2 regions of the Pseudolabrys sp. genome follow, and region 2 is predicted to be linked to the other one. Evidence: predicted binding sites of a transcription regulator. Region 2 holds the regulator's gene; the other holds the start of a gene.

Region 1 (12,042 bases), on a different contig from region 2:
CTAGCGCGCAGGCGCGCGCAAAACCCCGGGGGAAGCAGGTTGTTCACCGCAAAAACTTGCATGGCCGCCAACCGCCGGACCGCTGCCCCTGCGCGATCCCGGCGCGACGCGCAGAGCCGTGCGGCAGAAAGCATCTGCGCGCGGCGACCGGGGGTGATAGTATCGATCCGTTGGCTTGATCTTCGCCAAACGGAGGCACCCGATCCGATTTCGGCTCGCAATTGAAAATCCAATTGGAACCAAACGGCATTTCCGGAAGGAGCCATAACCGTGAATTTCGCCTTGGAACTCGATCCGGTCATGCTTGCCCGGCTGCAGTTCGCCTTCACCATCATCTTTCACATCATCTTTCCGAGCTTCACGATCGGCCTGTCCGCCTATATCGCGACGCTCGGCGCGATGTGGCTGCGCAGCGGCACCGAGCGCTATCACCTGCTGATGCGGTTCTGGACCAAGATCTTCGCGGTCTCCTTCGCGATGGGTGTGGTGTCGGGGATCGTGCTGTCCTACCAGTTCGGCACCAACTGGAGCCGTTTCTCGGTCGTCGTCGGCAACGTGATCGGGCCGCTGATCGGCTACGAGGTGCTGACCGCCTTCTTCCTCGAAGCGACCTTCCTCGGCATCATGCTGTTCGGCTTCAACCGCGTGCCGGACTGGCTCTATGTCCTGTCGGCGGCGATCGTCGCGGTCGGCACCGCGATTTCGGCGTTCTGGATCCTGTCCGCCAACAGCTGGATGCAGACGCCGGCCGGCCACGAGATCCGCAACGGCATCGCCTACCCGGTCGACTGGATCGCGGTGGTGTTCAACCCGAGCTTCCCCTACCGCTTCGCGCACATGCTGAACGCGGCCTATCTGACGACCGGCTTCGTCGTGCTCGCAGTCGGCGCGCGCTATCTCATCGCCGGCACGCATGTCGCGCAGGGGCGCACGATGGTGCGCATGGCCATCGGCCTGATGGCGGTGCTTGCGCCGCTGCAGCTCTTCATCGGCGACCAGCACGGCCTCAACACGCTCGAACATCAGCCGATCAAGGTCGCGGCGATGGAGGCGCATTGGGACGGCAGCAAGCCGGGCGATTTCCACATCTTCGCCTGGCCCGACGAGAAAGCGGAAATGAACCGCTTCGCAATCTCGATCCCGCGCGGCTCCTCGCTGATCCTGACGCACAAGGTCGACGGCCTGTTTCCCGGCCTCAAGAGTGTGCCGCCGCAGGACCGCCCGCCGGTCGTCACCGTGTTCTTCGCCTTCCGCATCATGCTGGCGATCGGCTTCTTCATGATCGCGGCCGCGCTCTACGGCGCGTTCCTGTGGTGGCGCGGGCGGCTCGAAGACACGCGCTGGTACCTGCGCATCGTTTCGCAGACCTGGTGGACCGGCTTCGTCGCGGTGATCGCCGGCTGGGTTGTCACCGAAAGCGGGCGGCAGCCGTGGATCGCTCACGGCATCCTGCGCACGGCGGACGCCACCTCGCCGGTGCCGGGCGCGACCATCGCCGGCACGCTGGCGCTGTTCGTCGTCACCTACGGCATCATCTTCTCGATGGGCATCTACTACATCAACCGGCTGATCAATCGCGGCCCGCAAGGCAGCGCGGTGAGCGACGATTCAGGCACCGCCAATAATCCGCTGAGCGCGGCGGGCAAAGCCGCCCGCGAAGCCATCGGCAACCGGTAAAGGGAGGCGGCCATGGGAATGGAGTGGTATCTCCCGGTGATGTGGGCGGCGCTGATCGGCACCGCCGTTTCGCTCTATGTCATCCTCGACGGTTTCGACCTCGGCATCGGCATCCTGTTTCCGTTCGCCAAGGACGACCGCGAGCGCGACCAGATGATGGCGACCGTCAAACCGTTCTGGGACGGCAACGAGACCTGGCTGGTGCTGGGCGGCGGCGGTCTGTTCGTCGCCTTTCCGCAAGCCTATGCGATCATCATGCCGGCGCTCTACCTGCCGGTGATCGTGATGTTGCTCGGCCTGATCTTCCGCGGCGTCGCGTTCGAATTCCGCAGCGTCGCCGAGACCAAGGCGAAATGGAATTTCGCCTTCGCCGCAGGCTCGACGATCGCCGCGTTTTCGCAAGGCGTCATCCTCGGCGGCATGATCCAGGGCATCAAAATCGAGAACGGCGCCTTTGCCGGCGGCCCGTTCGAGTGGGCGACGCCGTTTTCCGCGCTGTGCGGGCTGGCGCTCGTGTCGGGTTACGGCCTGCTCGGCGCGACCTGGCTCAACATGAAGGCCGAAGGGCCGGTCGGTCAGCGCGGGCGCAGCCAGGCGAAGCTGTTGCTGCTCGCCGTGCTGGTGTTCATGGGGATCGTCAGCCTGTGGACCCCCATGATGTCGGAACGCATTTTCGCGCGCTGGTTCTCGCTGCCGAATTTCTATTTCCTGTGGCCGGTGCCGGCGGTGACCGGTCTCGTCGCGCTCGCGCTCTGGCGCTGGATCGAGAAAGGCCGCGAGATCCTGCCCTTCTTCGCGTCGATCATGCTGTTCCTGCTCGGCTATCTCGGCATCGTGATCTCGAATTTCCCTTATCTGGTGCCGCCCTCGCTCACCGTATGGGACGCCGCCGCCGCGCCGGCGAGCCAGATCTTCATGCTGGTCGGAACGCTGGTGCTGCTGCCGGTCATCCTTGGCTATACCGCGATGATCTACTGGGTGTTCCGCGGCAAGGTTGCCGAAGGCGAAAGCTATCACTGACCCGGCGCGGGCTACTTACTTTGCAGGCTCCGCCTGCGGGCGGATCATCGCCCAGCCGACGCGGATCAACGGCAGACGGCCCTGGATCGTGCGCGCGAAGGCGCGCGGCACTTCCGGCGACAATTCGGGAAACTGCGCCTTGAGCGCGGCCGGCGGCGCAGCGTCGCTTTCGCTCGCGCGCCAGACCAGCACCGCACCGTTCTTGCGAATGAGGTCGGCATTAACCCACGGGCTGTGTTCGGGCGTGCGGTCGAAATACACCGTCGGCCGGCTCGGCGCGGCGAGCGCGATCAGGCTCGCGAGATGATCGTCGCCCGCGACGATGGCGAGCGGCTTGCCGGTGCGGCGCTGGAAACTGTCGGCGAAGAAACGCCCCATGCTGGCGGCCGGCTGCGCGGTCTGCAGGTTGGTCGCCACGGTCCAGGGCAGGAAGATCAGCGAGAGGAACGTCAGCGCCGGCGGCAGCACGAGCAGGCCGAGCCATGAAAAACTCACGATGCGTTCGCGGAAGATCAGCACGCGGTCGCCCGCGAGCGTGATGACCATGAGGCCCGACAGCAGGACGAACGGCGCCGCGCGTTCGAGCGGCGCGGCGCGGCCGAGCCCGATCAGCAGCGCAACGGCGGCCAACGCGGGCGCCAGCGCAAAGAAGTAGACGAAGTAACGCGCCGACCGCGGCGCCGGGCTACGGTCGATTTCCGGCACCCGCTCGTTGCGCGGCGCGCGCCAGCGGCTCGCCAGCACGGTGAGCAGCACCAGGCCGAGATGAACGACGACGACGATGCTGACGAAGCGCATCGCCGAGGAGGTCCACCAGTCGCCGCCGCTTGCTCCCATCAAAGTCGGCAGCACCGCCGGCCAGCGGTCCACGAGCCAGACGCCATGCGGAAACACCACGATCAGCAGCAGTACCGCCGCGAGCCAGGGCTCGGCTTGCGTGAAGGCCTGGCGGCCACGCTGCGTCGCCAGCGAATAGATCAGCAGCAGCGCGAGCAGAATCACGCCGGCATAGGTCGTGAGCAGCAACAGGCCAAGATCGAGCGCCAGCAGATACCAGTAGCCGCGGCCGTCGTCGCCGCTGGCGCGCCAGTAATAATTGAGCGCCAGCGCCCACAGCGGCATCGCCAGCACCGCCGGGCCGAACTCGACGCTCGGCAGGCTGAAGGCGGCGATGCCGGTCATCAGCAGAACGGCTAGCGCGGCGTGCCGGGTGCCGACGATCATGCGGCCGAGATCGAACACCGCCCAGAACGCGGTGACGACGCAGGCCTGCGCCAGAACATAGAGGCCGAACTCGCCGGCGAGGCGAAACGCAACGTCGCCGAACCAGAAGGCGAGCGGCGGGCCGAGATAACTGCCGAGCCGCAACTCATGACCGACCGCGAGCAGGATCGGCACGTCACCCGGCGGCGAACTGAAAAACAGCCAGGGAAAGACCACCCACAGCGCGGCCTGCGACAGCGCGGCGCCCCAGAACACCAGCGTCGGGCGGCCGCGCAGGAACTCGACGATGAGCGAGACGTAATGCATGGAAGCGGCGTTCGGCCCGACCGGTGAGTTCCCTCAGCCCGTCAGAGATAGAGAAGGCCGCTCAGCGTGGCAACAAGCTTGCCAGAAGCGCGTCGTCCTCGGCCTCTTCCTCCACGCTCGCCAGCCGGGCAAAGACCGGCGCGAAACTGCGCCGATGGAACCCGGTCGGCCCGTGGCGCTCGAGAGCCGCGCGATGCTCCGGCACGCCATAGCCGCGGTGGCGCTCGAAACCGTAGCCGGGGCATGCCGCGCCGACCCGCGCCATCAGCCGGTCGCGCGTCACCTTGGCGACAATGGACGCCGCTGCAACGGAGGCGACCAGCGCATCACCCTTGATGACCGCCTCGCAATCGCAGGCGACATCGATGCGGTCACGCCCGTCGACGTAAACGAGGCGAGGACGCGACGGCAGCGCCGCGACCGCGCGCGCCAGCGCCCACAGCGAGGCGCGCAGGATGTTGTCGCGGTCGATTCGTGCGGTGGAACCGAATGCGACGGCGACTTCGGCGGTCGCGCAAATCTTCTCGTAGAGCTTCTCGCGCTCGTCCTCGTCGAGTTTCTTGGAATCGTTCAGCCCGCGCGGCACGCGGGCAGGATCGAGGATGACGGCGGCGGCGACCACCGGCCCGGCGAGCGGCCCCCGACCCGCCTCGTCACAGCCGGCGACCGGCCAGATGCCCTTCTTCAGCGCGCGGCGCTCGCGCGTGAAAGTCGGGCGCAGCACCGGTTCGTCGATGAGCAGGCGCGCGGAAACGGCCTTGCGAGTCGCGGTTCGTCGAGTCGGGGACGGAGGCATGCGCGAACAGTGCGCGGCGGCCGTTTCAAGTCAACCGTCCAAGCGACTCGTATCGTGTTGCGTCGGTGGATCGCGGGGAGAAATCAAAGGAGCGAAATCAGTCCGGGATCTGCGCCCGGCCCTCGTCGTCCAGCGGCCACGCCGGATTATGCGCGATCTCCCAGAGATGACCGTCCGGGTCGGTAAAGTAGCCGACATAGCCGCCCCAGAAGGTCGCCTCCGCCGGTTTCTGGATTTTCGCGCCCGCCTTGGCCGCCCGCGTCATCACGGCGTCGGCCTCCTCCGGCGTATTACAGTTCCATGCGAGCGCGACGCCGCGGAAGGCGGGCGCCATGCCCTCGGATGCGAAATTCGCGTCCTTTGCCAGTTCGTCCGACCGCCACACCGCGATCGCGCAGGCGCCGGCCTGAAAGAACCCGACGCCTTCGGCGGCCCGGCTTTTCCGGCGGAAGCCCATCGTCTCGTAGAAGGCGATGCTGCGTTCGAGATTGCCGACGCCGAGCGTGACAAGCGTGAGGTGCGCGTCGTGGTGTTCCGGCATGAATGCCCCGTCAGTCTCCGAACAGGCTGAGTTGCTCGGTCGCCGGCTTCGGCGGGCGATAGCTGTCGACCGAAAGTTTCAGCTTGCGCGCGTTGATGCCGCGCTTTTCGCAGGCGAGCTGGAAACGGCGGCCGATCAACCAGGCGTAAGGCCCCTTGCCGCTCATGCGCGCACCCCAATTGGCGTCGTAATCCTTGCCGCCACGCGTCTCGCGGATCAGCTTGAACACCTTGTCGGCGCGGTCGGGGAAATTGGCGTCGAGCCACTGGCGGAACAGGTCGCGCACCTCGAGCGGCAGGCGCAGCAGCACATAGCCCGCCTCTTTCACGCCCGCGAGCACGGCGGCGTCGAGAATGCGCTCGATTTCCATGTCGTTGATCGCAGGAATGATCGGCGCGACCATCACCGTGGTCGGAATGCCGGCCTGATTGAGACGGCGCAGCGTTTCGAGCCGTCGCATCGGCGTTGCCGCGCGCGGCTCCATGACGCGCGCGAGCTGCGGATCGAGCGTCGTCACCGACAGCGCGACCTTGACGAGATTGCGTTGCGCCATGCGGGCGAGAATGTCTATATCGCGCAGCACCAGCGCCGACTTCGTCACGATGCCGACCGGGTGCGAAGCGCGGTCGAGCACTTCGAGAATGCGCCGCATGATCTGGTAGCGGCGCTCGATCGGCTGATACGGGTCGGTGTTGGTACCGATCGCGATCACCTTCGGCTCGTAGCTCGGCAACGCCAGTTCGCGCTCGAGCAGTTCGGGCGCGTCGGGCTTGGCAAACAGCCGCGATTCGAAATCGAGACCCGGCGACAGACCGAGATAAGCGTGGGTCGGCCGGGCGAAGCAGTAGATGCAGCCGTGCTCGCAGCCGCGATACGGGTTGATCGAACGGTCGAAGCCGATATCGGGCGACTGGTTGCGGGTGATGATCTTGCGGGTGGCGTCGAGCGCCACCGTGGTCTTGAACGGCGGCAGGTCGTCGAGGCTGCGCCAGCCGTCATCAAAGGCGATCCGCGCGGTCGGCTCGTAGCGGCCGGCGGCGTTCGACACCGCGCCGCGGCCGCGCCGCCGTTCGAAGTCGACAGCGACGCCGAGCAGGCCGGAAATCTCGTCGGCCGGGCGCAGACCGGCATCGTCCTTCGGCCGGGAATCCGGCCGGGACGCCGGGTCGCCCGCCGGCGGGTTTCTCAGGGCTGTCGGGGATCGAGCCATGGTTCACGTCCTAGCGCTGAAATGTGAACATAACAAGAACAAACAAATAGTCCGAAATTCAGGCATTTCCAGGCTTGATCTCGTGGGGGTTCGGTGGTGACACCCCATGATCTGGGGCAACGCCTTCAGCGGGCTGGGGTTCATGCTGACCGCGATTATTTCCACGCGAGAATCGGAGCGTCTGCTGGTGCCGACCCTCGCCGCGCTGGTTCCGGGTGCGACCGCCGGCGTGCTGACCGACGTGATCGTCGCCGACGCCAATTCGCGTGACGACACCGAGCGGGTGGCCGATATCGCCGGCTGCAAGTTCCTCAAGTCGGACGCGCCGCTTGGCACGCGGCTGCGCGAAGCCTCGCTGGCCGCGCGGTCGCCATGGCTGATGTTCCTGCGCGCGGGCGCGGTGCCGGACCCGACATGGATCGGCGCTGTCGAACGCTTCGCCGAGGAGAGCGACGGTGCTTATCGAAACGCGGCGACGTTCCGCGCCATGCCGGCAGGCTCCGCGCTGGGCGATGCGTTGCGCGCATTGATGCGCACGGCGCGCCGGCCCGAAAACGGCCTGATGATCCACCGCCGCTTCTATGACGAATTGGGCGGCCATGCCGACGGCGGCGACCCGGAAGCCGCGCTGATGCGCAAGCTCGGGGCCAGGCGCATCGCGCTGCTCGGCGCGACCGTCAGGCTGCGGACGGCATCCTAGCGTTTCGGTTTTTTCGGCTGCGTCTTGCCGTCCGGCGTCTTGTTACCCGGCGTCTTGCCGCGCTCGACGAGATCGGCGACGAAACGCCAGGTCCGCGTCAGGTGATCGCGCAGCAATTGCGTCGCCGCCGGATCGCGCGCCACCGTGGCATCAAGCAGCGCGCGGTGCTCGGCGGTAACGTCGCGCACCAGCTTCTCCGACGGGCTCTGCAGCAGCCGCAGCGCGCGATAGCGTTCGGTCTGCTGCATCATCTGCTCGACGAGGCGCAGCAGGCGCGGCGCCGGCGCGGCCGCGACAAGCGCGAGATGAAACGCGCGGTGGCGCTCCTCCCAGCTCGCGGTGCGCGCGCCGCGTTCGTCTTCCGGTCCGGCGCCCGGCAATGCCGCGCGTTCGAGCCGGTGACAGGCGGCGAGCGCATTCGCCTCCCACACATCGTCGCCATGCTCCATCGCAAGGCCGAGCGCCTCGCATTCGAGCAGGATGCGGATGCGGTAAAGCTCGTCGAGATCGGCGAGCGAGGGCACCGGCACGCGAACGCCGCGATGCCCGCTCGCCGCGAGAAAACCCTCGCCGACCAGACGCGCCAGCGCCTCGCGCAGCGGGCTGATGCCGCAGCCGTAGCGCGCGAGCAGTTCGCGCGTCAGCAAGGCCGCCCCCGGCGTGAAGGCGCCGGCGAGCAGATCGGTCTTGAGCTGATCGTAGATCTGCGCCGCCACCGTGCGGCCGACGGCGGACCGTCCCGATGAATCGATAGCCACCATGCCGCCCTGTCTGCCGGGATTTGGATTAGGGGTCAAGTTTTCCAATTCAGATTAAATTTTCCAAAATTCATTGACTCGGCCGAAACGCGGACCGACGATGACCCCGCACTGAAAACGGAGACCGGACTTCCATGTGGGCTTTGGCGACGGCGCGTATTGGCGGCAAGGCGACACCCTGCCTGCGGGTGAATCAAAAACTCTTTCCCTTCCCCGCGCTCGCGCCCGACCTGCCGGCGACCGCCATGGCGCTGTTCGACGACTGGGCGCGCAACAAGTCGCGGCTCGACGATGCCGCGAAGAAGATCAATGCCGCGCAAAGTGCGAATATTGGTATCGACGCCGCAGGCGCGGACCTGCTCGCGCCGCTGCTCTATCCCGGCAAGATCCTGTGCGCCGGCGCCAACTACTACGACCACATGGCCGAGATGGGCTTCCCCGGCGTCAAGAAGGAGACGCAGCGGCTGTTCTTCTTCTTCAAGCCGCCACGCAACGCGGTGGTCGGTCCCGGCGCGGAGATCGCGATGCCGCGCGGCACGCAGAAATACGACTGGGAAATCGAACTCGCCGCCGTGATCGGCAAGACCGCGCGCTACGTCACCGCCGACAAGGCGCTCGATCACATCGCCGGCTACACCATCGGCATCGACATGTCGGCGCGCGATTTCAATCAGGCGCCGGACCAGTTCTACAAGCTCGACTGGGTCGCCGGCAAAGCGACCGACATGGGCTGCCCGCTCGGCCCGTGGATCGTGCCGGCCGCCGCCCTGCCCGATCCGCAGAACGTCAAGCTGCGCCTCGCCGTCAACGGCGAGATGAAGCAGGACAGCAACACGAGCCAGATGATCTTTTCGGTCGCCGAGCAGATCGCGCTCGCGTCCAACATCATGACGCTCGATCCCGGCGACGTGATCCTCACCGGAACGCCGGCCGGCGTCGGCGTGCCGAAGGGAACCTTTCTCAAACCAGGCGACAAGATCGACGCGGAAGTCGACGGCATTGGCCGCCTCTCGGTGACCATCAGGAACTAGTCGCGCCCCGCGCGGGCGAAACCAAGGAGAGTTGTGATGCAGATGTTTCGGACAGTGGCGCGCTGCCTCGCGGGACCGGCCATCGCCGCGCTCGTCGGCATCGGCGCCGCGAATGCCGCCGATGTAACGATCCGCTTTTCGACCGCCGGACCGCCGGCCGACTTCCTTGCGAAGTCGATGGAAACCTTCAAGGCCGAGGTCGAGAAGGCCAATGCCGGGGTGAAGGTCGAGACCTATCCGGGCTCGAAGCTGTTCCGCCAGGGCACCGAGGTGCCGGCGATCCAGCGCGGCAACCTCGAAATGAGCACGATGACGACCTTCGAGGTGTCGCAGCAGGTGCCGAGCTTCGGCTTCCTCAACCGCGCCTACCTGTTCCGCGACTACGACCACATGATCAAGAGCATGGCCGGTCCGGTCGGCAAGGCGGTGCATGACGCCGTCGCCAAGGACATGGGCATCGAGATCCTCTCGGTCGCCTATCTCGGCACCCGCCAGCTCAACCTGCGCAAGGCGCGCGCGGTGAAAGGCCCCGACGACCTCAAGGGCGTGAAGCTGCGCATGCCGGCGACGCCGGAGTGGCTGCTGCTCGGCCGCACGCTCAATGTCGAGCCGACCCCGATGGCGATGCCGGAGGTCTATGTCGCGCTGCAGACCGGCGCGATCGACGGCCAGGAAAACCCGCTCACCATCATGTATGCCGCGAAGTTCAACGAGGTGACCGAGCAGGTCGTGCTGACCTCGCATCTCGTGCAGCCGGTGTTCTACGCGATCAGCAAGCCGTTCTGGGACAAGCTCACCGCCGCGCAGAAGAAGGTGGTGAAGGACGCCGCCGTCAAAGCCGCCGACGAGAACAACAAGGGCCGCCACGGCAACGAGCAGCAGGTCGCCGAACTTCTGAAGTCGAAGGGCCTCAAGGTCGACGCCGTCGACCTCGCGCTGTTCCGCGCCAACGCCGACAAGGTCTATGCTTCCTCCGATCTCGCCAAGAAGTGGGATGCGAAGCTGATGGCCGAGGCGATGAAGCCGTGATCCTGCTGGCACGAGCCGCCGCGCTGGTGCGCAGCGTCGCGACGATCCTCGCGACGCTCGCCTTCGCGGCGGTCGTGCTGGCTTTCGGCTACGGCGTGATCGCGCGCTACGGCCTGCATGATCCGTCCGACCGCGCCGGCGAAGCCGCGATCATTCTTTACATCTGGACCATCATGATCGGCGGCTCGCTCGCCGTGACCCTGAAGGAACAGATCAGCTTCGACCTTCTGGTCGACCGCATGCGCCCGCCCGCCAACCGCATCGTCGAGGGCATCGGCATGGCGATCGCCGGCGGCGTCCTGCTCTACGCGCTGCCGACCACGATCGACTACATCCTGTTCCTGTGGCGTGAGAAGACGCCGGCCTTCGAACTGTCGCTCGACAAGGTCTATTTCTGCTTCGTCGTGTTCCAGGCCGCCTCGGCCGCGATGCTGCTCACGCGCGCCGCGCAATGCCTGTTCGGCATCGGCGCGGGCCGCAACGCGGGACCGGACGCCGGGCGGAGCGCATCGTGAGCACACCGTTCCTGCTGCTGCTTGCGATCTTTGTCGGCCTGTCGCTCGCCCGCGTTCCGCTCGCGCTGTCGATGCTGGTCGCCGGCTTCGTCTATCTGATGTCGTCGCATCAGGATCTGGGCATCGCCGCCGACCAGATCATGAACTCGCTCTACAACAGCTACATCCTGCTGGCGGTGCCGATGTTCATCCTCGCCGCCAACGTCATGAACGCCGGCACCATCAGCCGCCGGCTGTGGTCGGCCGCCGACGCCGCGGTCGGCCACCTGCATGGCGGGCTCGGCCACGTCACCGTGCTCGTCTCGGTGATCTTCTCCTCGATGAGCGGCAGCGCGCTCGCCGACGCCGCCGGTCCCGGCCTCGTCGCGCTGAAGATGATGCGCGAGGTCGGCGGTTTCCGGCCCGGCTTCGCCGCCGCGCTGACCGCCGCCGCCGCGACCATCGCGCCGATCATCCCGCCTTCGATCCCCCTCGTGCTTTACGCGCTCAATTCGAATGCCTCGGTCGGCGCGCTGTTCCTCGGCGGGGTCGTCCCCGGCCTCATCATGGCGCTGGCGCTGATGGCGACGGTGACGACCGTGGCGCGGCGCACCGGGCTTGCCTGCCGCGACTGGCGGGGCTGGAGCGAATTCGGCCGTGCCGCCGCCGGCGCGGCGATCCCGATGACGATCCCGGTCGTGCTGCTCGGCGGCATCTGGACCGGCGCCTTCACGCCGACCGAAGCGGCCGCCGTCGCCGCGATCTACTCGCTTGCGGTCTCGGCCCTCGTCTACCGAGCCTATGACTGGGCGACGCTGTGGGCAGTGCTCACCGAGTCGATGCGCTCCTCGGCGGTGGTGATGCTGCTGATCGCCGGAGCCTTCCTCATCAACTACGCGGTGACCGCCGAGAAACTCGACCGCACGCTGGCCGACTGGATTCTCGGGCTCAACCTGTCGGGGCCGGAATTCCTGCTCGCGGTCAATCTCTTGTTCCTCGTGCTCGGCTGCCTGATCGACACCGGCACGCTGATCCTGATCCTCGTGCCGCTGCTGCTGCCGACCATCAAGGCGCTCGGCATCGACCTCGTGCATTTCGGCGTCGTCATCACCATCAACATCATGATCGGGCTGATCACCCCGCCGTTCGGCCTGCTGCTGTTCACGCTGGCCAAGCTGAGCGACACGCCGATCAACGCCGTGGTCCGCGAAATTTGGCCGTTCGTGGCGGCGCTGCTGGTGGCGCTGGCGATCACC
Region 2 (12,042 bases):
CGCGGGCTACAACGAAACCACCTACGTCAACGAGCAGCGCAAGCTCACCATTCGCCGGCAGATCGCGCTGTCGGTGAGCGGTGACGTCAAGCCGCCGGACACCGCCGCGAAAGCGATCTTCCGTTTCCAGAACGAGAAGCGCAGCGCCGACATGATCACGCTCGGTGCGGCGCAGGCCGGCGAGATCGCAAAGCCCGACGACGAAACGCTGAAGAAATATTTCGAGGACCGCAAAATCCTGTTCCGTGCGCCGGAGACGCGCAAGGTCACCCTGCTCTCGCTGACGCCGGCCGAGGTCGCCCGCTGGGAAACGGTGCCGGACGCCGATGCGCGCAAATATTACGACGCCCGCAAGGACGAATACGGCACACCGGAACGTCGCCAGCTTCGCCAGATCGTGTTTCCGAACAAGGAAGACGCCCAAGCGGCCTATGACCGCATCAAGGCGGGTACGAGCTTCGCCGACATCGTCAAGGAGCGCGGCCTGAAGGACGCCGACACCGAAATTGGACTGGTCGCCAAGAAGGATGTGATCGATCCCGCGGTCGCGGACGCCGCCTTCACACTCAAGGCCGATGAGGTCAGCGCTCCGGTTCAGGGCCGTTTCGGCACCGTGCTGGTGCAGGCGGTGAAGATCGAGCCCGCCGTGCAACAGCCTTATGAAAGCGTCGCCGACAGCATCAAGCGCAAGATCGCCGAAGAAAAAGCGCGCGGCGAAATCGGCAACCTGCGCGACAAGATCGAGGACGAGCGCGCCGCCGGCTCGACGCTCGAAGAAGCCGCCCGCAAGCTCAACCTCAAGGCGACATCGATCGAGGCGATCGACCGCTCGGGCCGCGACGCCAAGGGCGAGCCGATCAAGGATTTACCGCGCGGCGCGGAGCTGGTCCGCGCCATCTTCGCGAGCGATATCGGCGTCGAGAACGATCCGATACAGCTGCCGAACGGCGGCTATCTCTGGTACGACGTCGCCGGTGTGACGCCCTCGCGCGACCGCACGCTCGACGAGGTCAAGGGCCAGGTCGAGACACGCTGGCGCGAAAACGAGATCGCCGAAAAGCTCAAGGCCAGGGCCGAAGAGATGGTGACGAAGCTCAAGAGCGGCACGCCGCTCTCCCAACTCGCCAGCGAGGCCGGCGTCACCGTGACGACTGTCAAGGATTTGCAGCGCGGCAAGCAGGCCGAAGGCGTGCCGGCCAAGGTCGCCGACGCGGCCTTCAAGACCGCCAAGGGCGGCGCCGGCTCGAGCGAAGGCGACAAGCCCGATACGCGGATCGTCTTCACCGTCACCGACGTGTCGGTGCCGGAGGCCGACGTGGCGCAGATCAAGCCGATCGACACCGCGCTGGCCGGCGCCTACAGCGAAGACCTCGTCAATCAGTATGTCAGCCAGCTCGAGAAAGACCTCGGCGTGCGCATCAACGAGCAGGCGCTCAATCAGGTGACCGGCGCAGCCACCAACTAGGTGGTCCGCCCGCGATAGCCATGCAGATCGAGCCGTCCGAAACGGTTTTCGCCGAACGTTACGCGCGCGGCGAAGCGCAGGTCGTGTGGACGACGCTGGTCGCCGACCTTGAAACGCCGGTCTCGGCATTCCTCAAGATCGCCAGCGGCCGGCCGATGAGTTTTCTGCTGGAGTCCGTCGAAGGCGGCGCGGTGCGCGGTCGCCATTCGATCATCGGCCTCGATCCGGATGTCGTCTGGCGCGCGCGGGACGGCAAGGCCGAGATCAACCGCGATGCGCGTAACAACTCCGACGCCTTCACGCCCTGCCCGCAACCGCCGCTCGACGCGCTGCGCGCGTTCATTGCGGAAAGCCGCATCGCGCTGCCCGACGGTTTGCCACCGCCCTCCGCCGGCGTGTTCGGCTATCTCGGCTACGACATGGTGCGGCAGATGGAAGAGCTGCCCGCGCCCAATCCGGACGCCATCGGCATTCCCGAAGCGGTGATGATCCGCCCAACGCTCGTGGTGGTGTTCGACGCGGTGAAGGACTCGATCACGGTCGTCACGCCGGTGCGGCCGGAAGGCGGCGTCGGCGCGAAGGCCGCGCTCGCCCGCGCGGTGGAGCGGCTTTCGAGCGTGGTCGACAGCCTCGACCGGCCGCTCGACAAGTCGCTGGCCGACACCGATGCAGGCGCAATCGACGCAGCCATCGCCTCGAATACGACGCCGGACGAGTTCAAGGCGATGGTTTTCAAGGCCAAGGACTACATCGCGGCCGGCGATATCTTCCAGGTGGTGCTCTCGCAACGGTTCGAGGCCGAGTTCAAACTTCCGGCCTTCTCGCTCTATCGCGCACTGCGGCGAACCAACCCGTCGCCCTATCTCTATTATCTCGATTACGGCTCCTATGCGGTCGCCGGATCGAGCCCGGAAATTCTGGTCAAGGTCGCGGACGGCACGGTGACGATCCGTCCCATCGCCGGCACGCGGCCGCGCGGCGCGACACCGCACGAAGACAAGGCGCTCGAGGACGAGTTGCTGGCCGACCCGAAGGAACGCGCCGAACATCTGATGCTGCTCGATCTCGGCCGCAACGATGTCGGCCGGGTCGCGGAGATCGGTACGGTGAACGTCACCGACCGCTTCTTCATCGAGCGCTACAGCCACGTCATGCACATCGTCTCGAACGTGGTCGGCAGGCTCGCCGCCGGACAGGATGCGCTGACCGCACTCGCCGCGGGCTTCCCGGCCGGCACGGTGTCCGGCGCGCCCAAGGTGCGGGCGATGGAGATCATCGACGAGCTGGAGACGGAGAAGCGTGGCCTTTACGCCGGCTGCGTCGGCTATTTCTCCGCCGCCGGCACAATGGACACCTGCATCGTGCTGCGCACCGCGCTGGTGAAGGACGGCAGGATGTACGTGCAGGCCGGCGCCGGCGTGGTCGCCGACAGCAATCCCGATTTCGAGCAGCAGGAATGTGTCAACAAGGCCAAGGCCCTGTTCCGCGCGGCCGAGGAGGCCCGCCGTTTTGCCAGCGCCGCCAGGCGCGGCCAGTAAGCCCCGTTCCTGCCGCCTTGACCCTGCGCCGCCGGGCCGTCTAAACCCTTGAGCGGGCAGACAAAGATGCGACCGAAGCGGCGATGATCGTCCTGATCGACAACTACGACAGTTTCACCTTCAACCTCGTCCATTACCTGGGCGGGCTTGGAGCGGAGGTCGTCGTGCGCCGCAACGACAAGGTGACGAGCGAGGACGTGATCGCCTCGGCGCCCGAAGCGATCGTGCTGTCGCCCGGCCCCTGCACGCCGAACGAAGCCGGCATCTGTCTCGATCTCGTCGCCAAAGCGTCGGCGACGATCCCGGTCCTCGGCGTTTGCCTCGGCCATCAGGCGATCGGTCAGGCACTCGGCGGCAAGGTAGTGCGCGCGCCCGAGCAGGTGCATGGCAAGACCTCGGCGATCCGCACCGACGGCACCGGCGTGTTTCGCGGCATCAATGCGCCGTTTCAGGCGACCCGCTATCACTCGCTGATCGTCGACCGCGCCACCATGCCGGCGGACCTCGCCGTCAACGCCGAGACCGAAGACAAGGTGACGATGGGCGTGGCGCATAAATCCCGGCCGCTGCACGGCGTGCAGTTCCATCCCGAAAGCATCGCCTCCGAGCATGGCCACCTGATCCTGAAGAACTTCCTCGACATCGCCACGGCGTGGAACACCGCGCACGGCCGCCGCACCTCGTCAACGAACGCCGCGCCCGCGCGCGCAACGGCCTGAGAGCGCTGTCCATGAACGAGAGCGATCAATTCCGCGCGCTGATCGGCAAGGTGGCGACCGGCGCGGCGCTGACCCGCGACGAAGCGACCTTCGTATTCGACCGCATGATGTCGGGCGAAGCGACGCCCTCGCAGATGGGCGGCCTGCTGATGGGCCTGCGTGTGCGCGGCGAGACGGTCGACGAGATCACCGGCGCGGTCACCACCATGCGCGCCAAGATGGTGCGTGTCGCAGCGCCGCCCGACGCGATCGACGTGGTCGGCACCGGCGGAGACGCCTCCGGCTCCTTTAATGTTTCGACCTGCGCGGCTTTCATCGTCGCCGGCGCCGGCGTACCGGTCGCCAAGCACGGCAATCGTGCGCTGTCGTCGAAATCGGGCTCGGCCGACGTGCTGGCCGCGCTCGGCGTCAATGTCGATCTCGCCGGCGAAGCGGTCGCGCGCTGCATTCGCGATGCCGGCATCGGGTTCATGTTCGCGCCGGCGCATCACCCGGCGATGAAGAATGTCGGCCCCACCCGCGTCGAACTGGCCACCCGCACCATCTTCAACCTGCTCGGACCGCTGTCGAACCCGGCAAGCGTCAAGCGGCAGATGACCGGCGCATTCTCCAAACAGTGGATCGAGCCGATGGCGCAGGTGCTGAAGAACCTCGGCTCGGAAGCGGTCTGGGTCGTGCATGGGTCCGACGGGCTCGACGAGATCACCACGACCGGAACGACCAGCGTCTGCGCGCTCGAGAACGGCAAGATCCGCAGCTTCGAGATTGCGCCGGAGGACGTCGGCCTGCCCCGCGTCACCGCCGACAAGCTGCGCGGCGCGGACGCCGACACCAATGCCCGCGCGCTGTTCGACGTGCTCAAGGGCAAGAAGACCGCGCTGCGCGACATCGCGCTGTTCAATGCCGCCGCGGCGCTGATCATTGCCGGCAAGGCGAAGGATTTGAATGACGGCATGGTGCTTGCCGCAAAGGCGGTCGATTCAGGCGAAGCCGAAGGCCGGCTCGACCGCCTGATCGCGGTTTCGAACGCCAAAGAGCCGGTGCAGGACGCCTGATGTCGGACATTCTCACCAAGATCGAAGCTTACAAGCGCGAGGAAATCGCGGCGGCCAAGCGCGTTCGCCCGCTCGGCGCTCTCGAGCGTGACGCCAAAACCGCCGCACCGCCGCGCGGTTTCGCCAAGGCGATCGAGAAGAAGGTTTCGGCCGGCGACTATGCGCTGATCGCGGAGATCAAGAAGGCAAGCCCCTCCAAAGGCCTGATCCGGGCCGATTTCGATCCGCCGACGCTCGCGAAGGCTTACGAGGCCGGCGGCGCGACCTGTCTCTCGGTGCTGACGGACGCGCCGTCATTCCAGGGCAAGCCTGAATTCCTCGGCGCGGCGCGCAACGCCACAGCGCTGCCGGCGCTGCGCAAGGATTTCATCTACGAGCCCTATCAGGTGGTCGAATCCCGGGCGCTGGGGGCGGATTGCATCCTGATCATCATGGCCTCGCTCGATGACGCCGCGGCTGCCGAGATCGAAAGCACAGCGTTCGAATATGGCATGGACGCGCTTATTGAAGTTCATGATGAAGTTGAACTTGAGCGGGCCATGCGCCTGAAATCGCCGCTGATCGGCGTCAACAACCGCAATCTGCGGACTTTCGTCACGGCGCTCGAAACCAGCGAGCGGCTGGCGCCGAAAATCCCGCGCGACCGCATCGCCGTCGGCGAAAGCGGCATCAACACCCCGGCCGACCTCGCCCGGCTCGCCAGGGTCGGCATGTCGACTTTCCTGATCGGCGAAAGCCTGATGCGCCAGCCGGACGTGACGGCGGCGATCCGCGCCATCCTCACCCGCGCGGCACCGTGAGGCCGATGCCGGTGGCAAAGCGGGCGACCAGGAAAACCTCGAAGCGCCCGGCGCGACAGCGCCTGACCCATATCGGCGCGACCGGCGAAGCCCACATGGTCGACGTCTCCGCCAAATCGCCGACCGAGCGCGTCGCGGTCGCGGAAGGCCGCGTCACGATGGCGAAGCCGACGCTCTCGCTGGTGCTCAAGGGCAACGCCAAGAAAGGCGACGTGCTCGGCGCGGCGCGGCTTGCCGGCATCATGGCGGCCAAGCGGACGCATGAGCTGATCCCGCTTTGCCACCCGCTGGCGCTGTCCAAGGTCACCGTCGAGATCGCGCCGGACCGCAGATTCACCGGCCTGACCGTGCGTGCGACCGTGAAGGTGAAAGGCCCGACCGGCGTCGAGATGGAGGCACTGACCGCGGTGTCGGTCGCGTGTCTGACGATCTACGACATGGTCAAGGCGGTCGAGCGCGGCATGCGGATCGAGGGCATCCGCCTGATCGAAAAGCTCGGCGGCAAGTCTGGACACTACAAGTCCGGCCATTACCGCGCGAAGGGCTAAACGATGGCGCTGATGCCGGTCGCAGAGGCGCTGAAACAGGTTCTCGCGGACGCCGCGCCGCTGCCCGCGCATGACGTTCCGCTGTCGGATGCGCTCGGCTGCGTACTGGCGCAGGATCTCGTCGCCAAACGAACCCAGCCGCCGGCGGCGCTTTCCGCGATGGACGGCTATGCCGTGCGCGGCGCGGATATCGCGCAGGCGCCGGTCACGCTTGACGTGATTGGCGAAGTCGCCGCCGGCCACCCGTTCGCAGGCCACGTCGGTCCGGGCCAAGCCGCGCGCATCTTCACCGGCGGCGTGATGCCGGCGGGCAGCAATACCGTCGTCATTCAGGAAGACACCGGCCGCGACGGCGACAAGGTTCTGATCAAGCTCGCCATCAAGACCGGCCGCCATGTCCGCCCTGCCGCGATCGACTTCCGCGAAGGTGACGTCCTGCTCGCCAAGGGCCGCCGCCTCACCGACCGCGACCTGATGCTCGCCGCCGCGATGAACTATCCGGCGGTGAAGGTGGTGCGCCGGCCGAAGGTCGCCGTGCTCGGCACTGGCGACGAACTGGTGCCGCCCGGCCAGGCGCCGAAGCCCGGCGAGATCGTCTATTCGAATGGCTTTGCGCTCGCCGCGCTGGTGCGCTCCGAAGGCTGCGAGGCAATCGAACTCGGCATCGCGCGGGACAGCCTCGACGCCATCGGCGCCGCGATCCGTCGCGCCCGCGACGCCGGCGCCGATATCCTGCTCACCTCCGGCGGCGCATCGGTCGGCGAGCACGACCTCGTCCAGAAGGCGCTGACCGCCGAGGGCATGGACCTGTCGTTCTGGCGCGTCGCACTGCGCCCCGGCCGCCCGATGATGCACGGCAAGCTCGGCCCCATGCAGGTGCTCGGCGTGCCGGGCAATCCGGTGTCGTCCTACGTGTGCTCGTTCCTGTTCCTGGTGCCGCTGATGCGCCGCCTCGCCGGCCGCCGCGACGTCATCCATGCCCCGCAAGCGGCGGTGCTCGGCCGCGACATGCCGGAGAACGACGAACGCGCCGACTACCTGCGCGCGACGCTGAGCGAAGGCCCGGATGGCGTCCCGGTCGCGACGCCGCTGGCGAACCAGGACAGCTCGCTGATGGCGCCACTGGCCGTGGCGGACTGCCTGTTGATTCGCGAGGTGCGTGCGCCGGCGGCGAAGGCCGGCTCGCCCTGCGTCATCCTTAAGTTCGGCCTTTAGCGGCCGTTCGCATTGTTCACTTCAAATTAATCGGTTGCGGAACACAACTGGAACGGATAGTGTCCGTTCATGATTTGTTTCTGGCCGATGCGTGGGATGCGCGGGGCCGGAACTGGGGAAATCCGAGGAAATCCATGCTGACCCGCAAACAGTTCGAGCTTCTGCGTTTCCTGCACGAGAGGCTGACGGAAACCGGCGTCCCCCCCTCGTTCGACGAGATGAAGGACGCGCTCGATCTGCGGTCGAAATCCGGCATCCACCGGCTGATTACGGCGCTGGAGGAGCGCGGCTTCATCCGCCGCCTGCCCAACCGCGCCCGCGCCATCGAAGTGATCAAGCTGCCCGATTCGGTCGCCCATGGGCTTGGCTCCGGGCGCAGCCGCGGCTTCACGCCGAGTGTCATCGAGGGCGACCTCGGCCGCGTCCGTGCGGTGGCCGCCGACGATGACGGCGGCAGCGCCGGGCACCCGATTGCCGTGCCCGTCATGGGCCGCATCGCCGCCGGCACGCCGATCGAGGCGATCCAGACCCGCAGCCACACCATCAACGTGCCGCCGGACCTCCTCTCGACCGGCGAGCATTTCGCCCTCGAAGTGCGCGGCGACTCGATGATCGAGGCCGGCATTCTCGACGGCGATATCGCCCTGATCCGCCGCAGCGACGCCGCCGACACCGGCGACATCGTGGTGGCGCTGATCGACGACGAGGAAGCCACCCTCAAGCGGTTCCGCCGCCGCGGCGCCTCCATCGCACTCGAGCCGGCCAACAGCGCCTATGAGGTGCGTATCCTGCCGCCGAACCGGGTCCGCATTCAGGGCCGGCTTGTCGGCCTGTTCCGGCGCTACTGAGACCGTTCCAGCCTAATCGTCGGCCTCGCGCGCGCCGTCCGGCGGCGTGGCATCGCGCTGCGCCGGCCGCCGCTTCGCCGGCGACGGCGCAGTTGCGGTCGCCTGCACCCGCAGGCCGCTCCAGGGCCGCGCCTCGCCCGCCGGGCGCGCCCATTCGACGATGGCGGCGCTCCCCTTGCCAGCGGAGGTCCAGCGCAACGCACTGGCGCCGTGGGCTCGCCAGACACCACGGTCGATCAGCATGCCCTTGCATGTCGCAGGAGCCTCGCGCGGCGTCACGATCACTGCGGCACGTGAACAATCCTCCGCAAGCGCCTCGATTGTCTCGCTGAATGCGGCGACCCTGCCGTTCGCGAAAGGACCGGTGCAGCCGACAGGATCGCAGCGGACACCCGCCTTCAGGGTGTCGTCCTTGACGGTCCGGCTATCGCCGTCGGCGGCGAGCCAGTCGCGCAAGGCGAAATTGTCACGGCCGGCGTGGAGAACGGCGAGCCGGCCGTCGGCCTGCCGGAGTGCCGCCGTTTGCCCGTCGGCCGACACCAGCAGATCCGGTTTCGGCGTGACGTAAACCCAGAGGCAGGCCAGAAGCGCGAGTCCCGCCCCGCTCCAGCGCAGCGGTGTCCGCAGCATGGCGATCAGCAGCAGCCCGGCGGTCGCCAGCAGCAACGGCCCGATGCCGAAGGCGTGGATGTGCCCCACCGCGCCCGGCAACGCCGCGACCCACAGGGCGACCGTCACCATCCAGTCGATGCCGGCACCCATCAGCGGCCAGAACAGGCCGTCGAAGCCGAACGGCATCGCCAGCGTGCCGAGGATACCCATCGGCATCACCCAGGCCGAGACGACCGGCATGGCGGCGAGGTTCGCCAGCACGCCATAGGGCGCGAGGCGATGGAAATGGAACGCCGCGTAAGGCGTGGTGGCGAGGCCCGCCACCAGCGAGGCGATCACCAGCCCGGCAATCTCGCGTCCGCCCCACAGCGCGAGGCGCGCGCCGGCCGACGTGTCGGCGTCGGCACGCCACGGCAGCCCATTGCGGTAAGCGGCGATGAGCGCGAGCGTCGCGGCAAACGACATCTGGAAGCTCGGATGCACCACGGCCTCGGGCGTCAGCAGCATCACCGCACAGGCGGCGACCGCGAGCGTGCGGAACGTCAGCGCCGGCCGGTCGGCCATCACGCCGATCAGCACGATCGCGACCATGATGTAGGAGCGCTGCGTCGCGACCTCCGCGCCCGACAGCAGCAGATAGAACGTCGCGGCAACCAGCGCGGCGGCCGCCGCCCATTTCTTGATTGGATGGCGGGTCGCGGCGGCAGCGCTCAGTGCAAAGCCGGCACGGATCACGAAGAACACGATGCCGGCGACCACCGCCATGTGGTAGCCGGAGATCGACAGAACATGCGCGAGGCTCGACACATACATCGCGTCGTTGACGGGTTGCGTGATCGCGTCGCGTTTGCCGGTAATGAGCGCCGAGGCAATCGAGCCGGTGTCGCCGGGCAGCACGGCGCGAATGCGATCGTCGATCGTCTCGCGCATCATTTCGATCGCGCTGCGATAGGACAGCCAGAAACCGCGCGCGCCCGGTGCCGGCTGTGTCGCGATGGCCCCCAGCACATAACCCGAAGCGCCGATGCGCTGGAAATACATGTCGCGCGCGAAGTCGTAGCCGCCGGGACGCAATGGCTGCAACGGCGGCGTGAGACGCGCCTTGAAGCTCACGTAATCGCCAACCGCCGGCGCATGACCCTTGCGGACTGCAACGCGCACGCGCTCCGGCTTGACGCGCAGCCGCTCACCGCTCATCGACGCGACGCGCACGACGATACGATCGCTGCGCGCCCGCTCCTCGCGGATTTCGACGAAGCCGGTGACCGCAGCGCCGAAGACAGGATAGTCGAGCACCGGATGCGCGATCAGCGCGGTCTTGATTGTCGCAACGGCAAACCCGGTGGCGATCGCAGCCGCCGTCAGCGCGCCCGCAAACGCGATGAACCGCCGACGCACGAGGAACGCAGCGAAGGCGAGCACGACAGCGAGAGCCGCGGTTGCCGGCCACAGCGGCTCACGCGGCGCGGTAAAATAGCCGATGATGCCGATGCCGAAGGCGACCGGCATCCACGGCACCAGGCGGCCCGGCGCGAATTCCGCCGCGAGATACTGCGCCAGCACTTCGCGCCATCGCTGCAACGCAAGCAGAAGCCCGGCAGGCAAAGCGCCGCCGGCACGCCGTCGTGCGGCGTCCACGCCTGCGGCGAGCGCGCGTGCTTTCGCGCGCGCGCCGTCGCGCACCCTGTCCCCCGGCGCCATCCCAGTCCCCAGGCAACCCAAAACTTGGGCCGGTCCGGGGGACAGTTTACATGGGCATCCTCACCTGTCATCGCCCGGCTTGACCGGGCGATCCAGTAAATACAACCGTCTACGGTGATTACTGGATGCCCCGCCTTCGCGGAGCATGACGACGGAGGAAAGCCGCGCGTTACGTTGTGCGCTCTTTGGCCCAACTGTCGCGCAGGCCGATGGTGCGGTTGAACACCGGCTTCTCGCGGGTCGCATCGACGTCGCGGCAGAAATAGCCGAGCCGCTCGAACTGCACCGGCGCGGTGTTGTTCGCGGTCGCGAGCGCCGGTTCGACGCGAGCGTCCGCGACAATCTCGAGCGACTCCGGATTGAGGTCGGCGGCGAAGTTCTCGCCGCCCGGCGGGTCCGGCGACTTGAACAGCGGATTGTAGAGCCGCACCTCCGCCTGCACGGCGTCCTTCGCCGACAGCCAGTGAATGGTGCCCTTCACCTTGCGGCCATCCGGCGCGTCGCCGCCCTTGGTCGCGGGGTCGTAGGTGCAGCGCAGTTCGATCACCTCGCCCGCCGCGTTCTTGACGACCTCGCGGCAGGTGACGAAGTAAGCGTAGCGCAGCCGCACCTCCGCGCCCGGCGCGAGACGGAAGAATTTCTTCGGCGGATTTTCCATGAAGTCGTCGCGCTCGATCCAAAGCTCGCGGCCGAAGGTGACCATGCGCGTGCCGGCTGCGGGGTCGTCCGGGTGGTTGGCGGCCGGCAACTGCTCGGTCTGTCCTTCCGGATAATTCTCGATCACGAGCTTCAACGGACGCAGCACGCCGATGCGGCGCGGCGCCGACTTCAACGCCTCGCGGATCGAGAACTCGAGCATGCCGACATCGACGACGCTGTTCGCTTTCGCGACGCCGATGCGCTTGATGAAATCGCGGATCGCCTCCGGCGGCACGCCACGGCGGCGCAAGCCGGCGAGCGTCGGCATGCGCGGATCGTCCCAGCCCTTCACATGGCCGTCGCGCACCAGCATGGTGAGCACGCGCTTCGACAGCACCGTGTAGCCGAGATTGAGACGCGCGAATTCGTACTGCCGCGGGTTCGACGGCACCGGAAGATTGTCGAGCAGCCACTCATAGAGCGGACGGTGATCCTCGAATTCCAGCGTGCAGATCGAATGCGTGATGCCTTCGATCGCGTCCGACTGACCGTGCGCATAATCGTAGCTCGGATAGATGCACCACTTGTCGCCGGTGCGCGGATGCTTCGCGTGCAGGATGCGATACAGCACCGGATCGCGCAGGTTGATGTTGCCCGACGCCATGTCGATCTTGGCGCGCAGCACGCGCGCGCCGTTCGGATATTCGCCGGCGCGCATGCGGCGGAACAGGTCGAGGTTTTCCTCGGCGCTGCGGTTTCGGAACGGGCTGTTCTTGCCGGGCTCGGTGAGCGTACCGCGATTGACGCGCATCTCCTCGTGGCTCTGGTCGTCGACATAGGCCTTGCCGGCGCGGATCAGGCCCTCCGCCCAGGCGTAGAGCGTCTCGAAATAGTCCGAGGCG

What was found. The regulator LexA, encoded in region 2, represses DNA repair genes until DNA is damaged. The targets are predictions, from matches to a motif close to TGTTCNNNNTGTGTTCNG.
Region 1: the regulator LexA is predicted to act here: its motif matches at 6,798-6,815, upstream of AB7F10_RS05970 (PA0069 family radical SAM protein).

The regions. Positions count from the first base shown of each region.
Region 1 covers NZ_JBFWPH010000002.1:133,221-145,262, reverse strand. The annotation lists gene AB7F10_RS05995 (cytochrome ubiquinol oxidase subunit I) at 283-1,677, shown strand; gene cydB (cytochrome d ubiquinol oxidase subunit II) at 1,696-2,697, shown strand; gene AB7F10_RS05985 (glycosyltransferase family 39 protein) at 2,713-4,227, opposite strand; gene AB7F10_RS05980 (ribonuclease HII) at 4,289-5,023, opposite strand; gene AB7F10_RS05975 (VOC family protein) at 5,121-5,564, opposite strand; gene AB7F10_RS05970 (PA0069 family radical SAM protein) at 5,575-6,774, opposite strand; gene AB7F10_RS05965 (glycosyl transferase) at 6,881-7,474, shown strand; gene AB7F10_RS05960 (GntR family transcriptional regulator) at 7,471-8,235, opposite strand; gene AB7F10_RS05955 (fumarylacetoacetate hydrolase family protein) at 8,367-9,263, shown strand; gene AB7F10_RS05950 (DctP family TRAP transporter solute-binding subunit) at 9,300-10,292, shown strand; gene AB7F10_RS05945 (TRAP transporter small permease) at 10,289-10,807, shown strand; gene AB7F10_RS05940 (TRAP transporter large permease) at 10,804-12,042, shown strand, end outside.
Region 2 covers NZ_JBFWPH010000005.1:183,869-195,910, forward strand. The annotation lists gene AB7F10_RS16390 (SurA N-terminal domain-containing protein) at 1-1,465, shown strand, start outside; gene trpE (anthranilate synthase component I) at 1,486-3,003, shown strand; gene AB7F10_RS16400 (anthranilate synthase component II) at 3,087-3,722, shown strand; gene trpD (anthranilate phosphoribosyltransferase) at 3,734-4,777, shown strand; gene trpC (indole-3-glycerol phosphate synthase TrpC) at 4,777-5,577, shown strand; gene moaC (cyclic pyranopterin monophosphate synthase MoaC) at 5,583-6,125, shown strand; gene AB7F10_RS16420 (molybdopterin molybdotransferase MoeA) at 6,129-7,340, shown strand; gene lexA (transcriptional repressor LexA) at 7,475-8,188, shown strand; gene AB7F10_RS16430 (ComEC/Rec2 family competence protein) at 8,201-10,501, opposite strand; gene AB7F10_RS16435 (glutamine--tRNA ligase/YqeY domain fusion protein) at 10,671-12,042, opposite strand, start outside.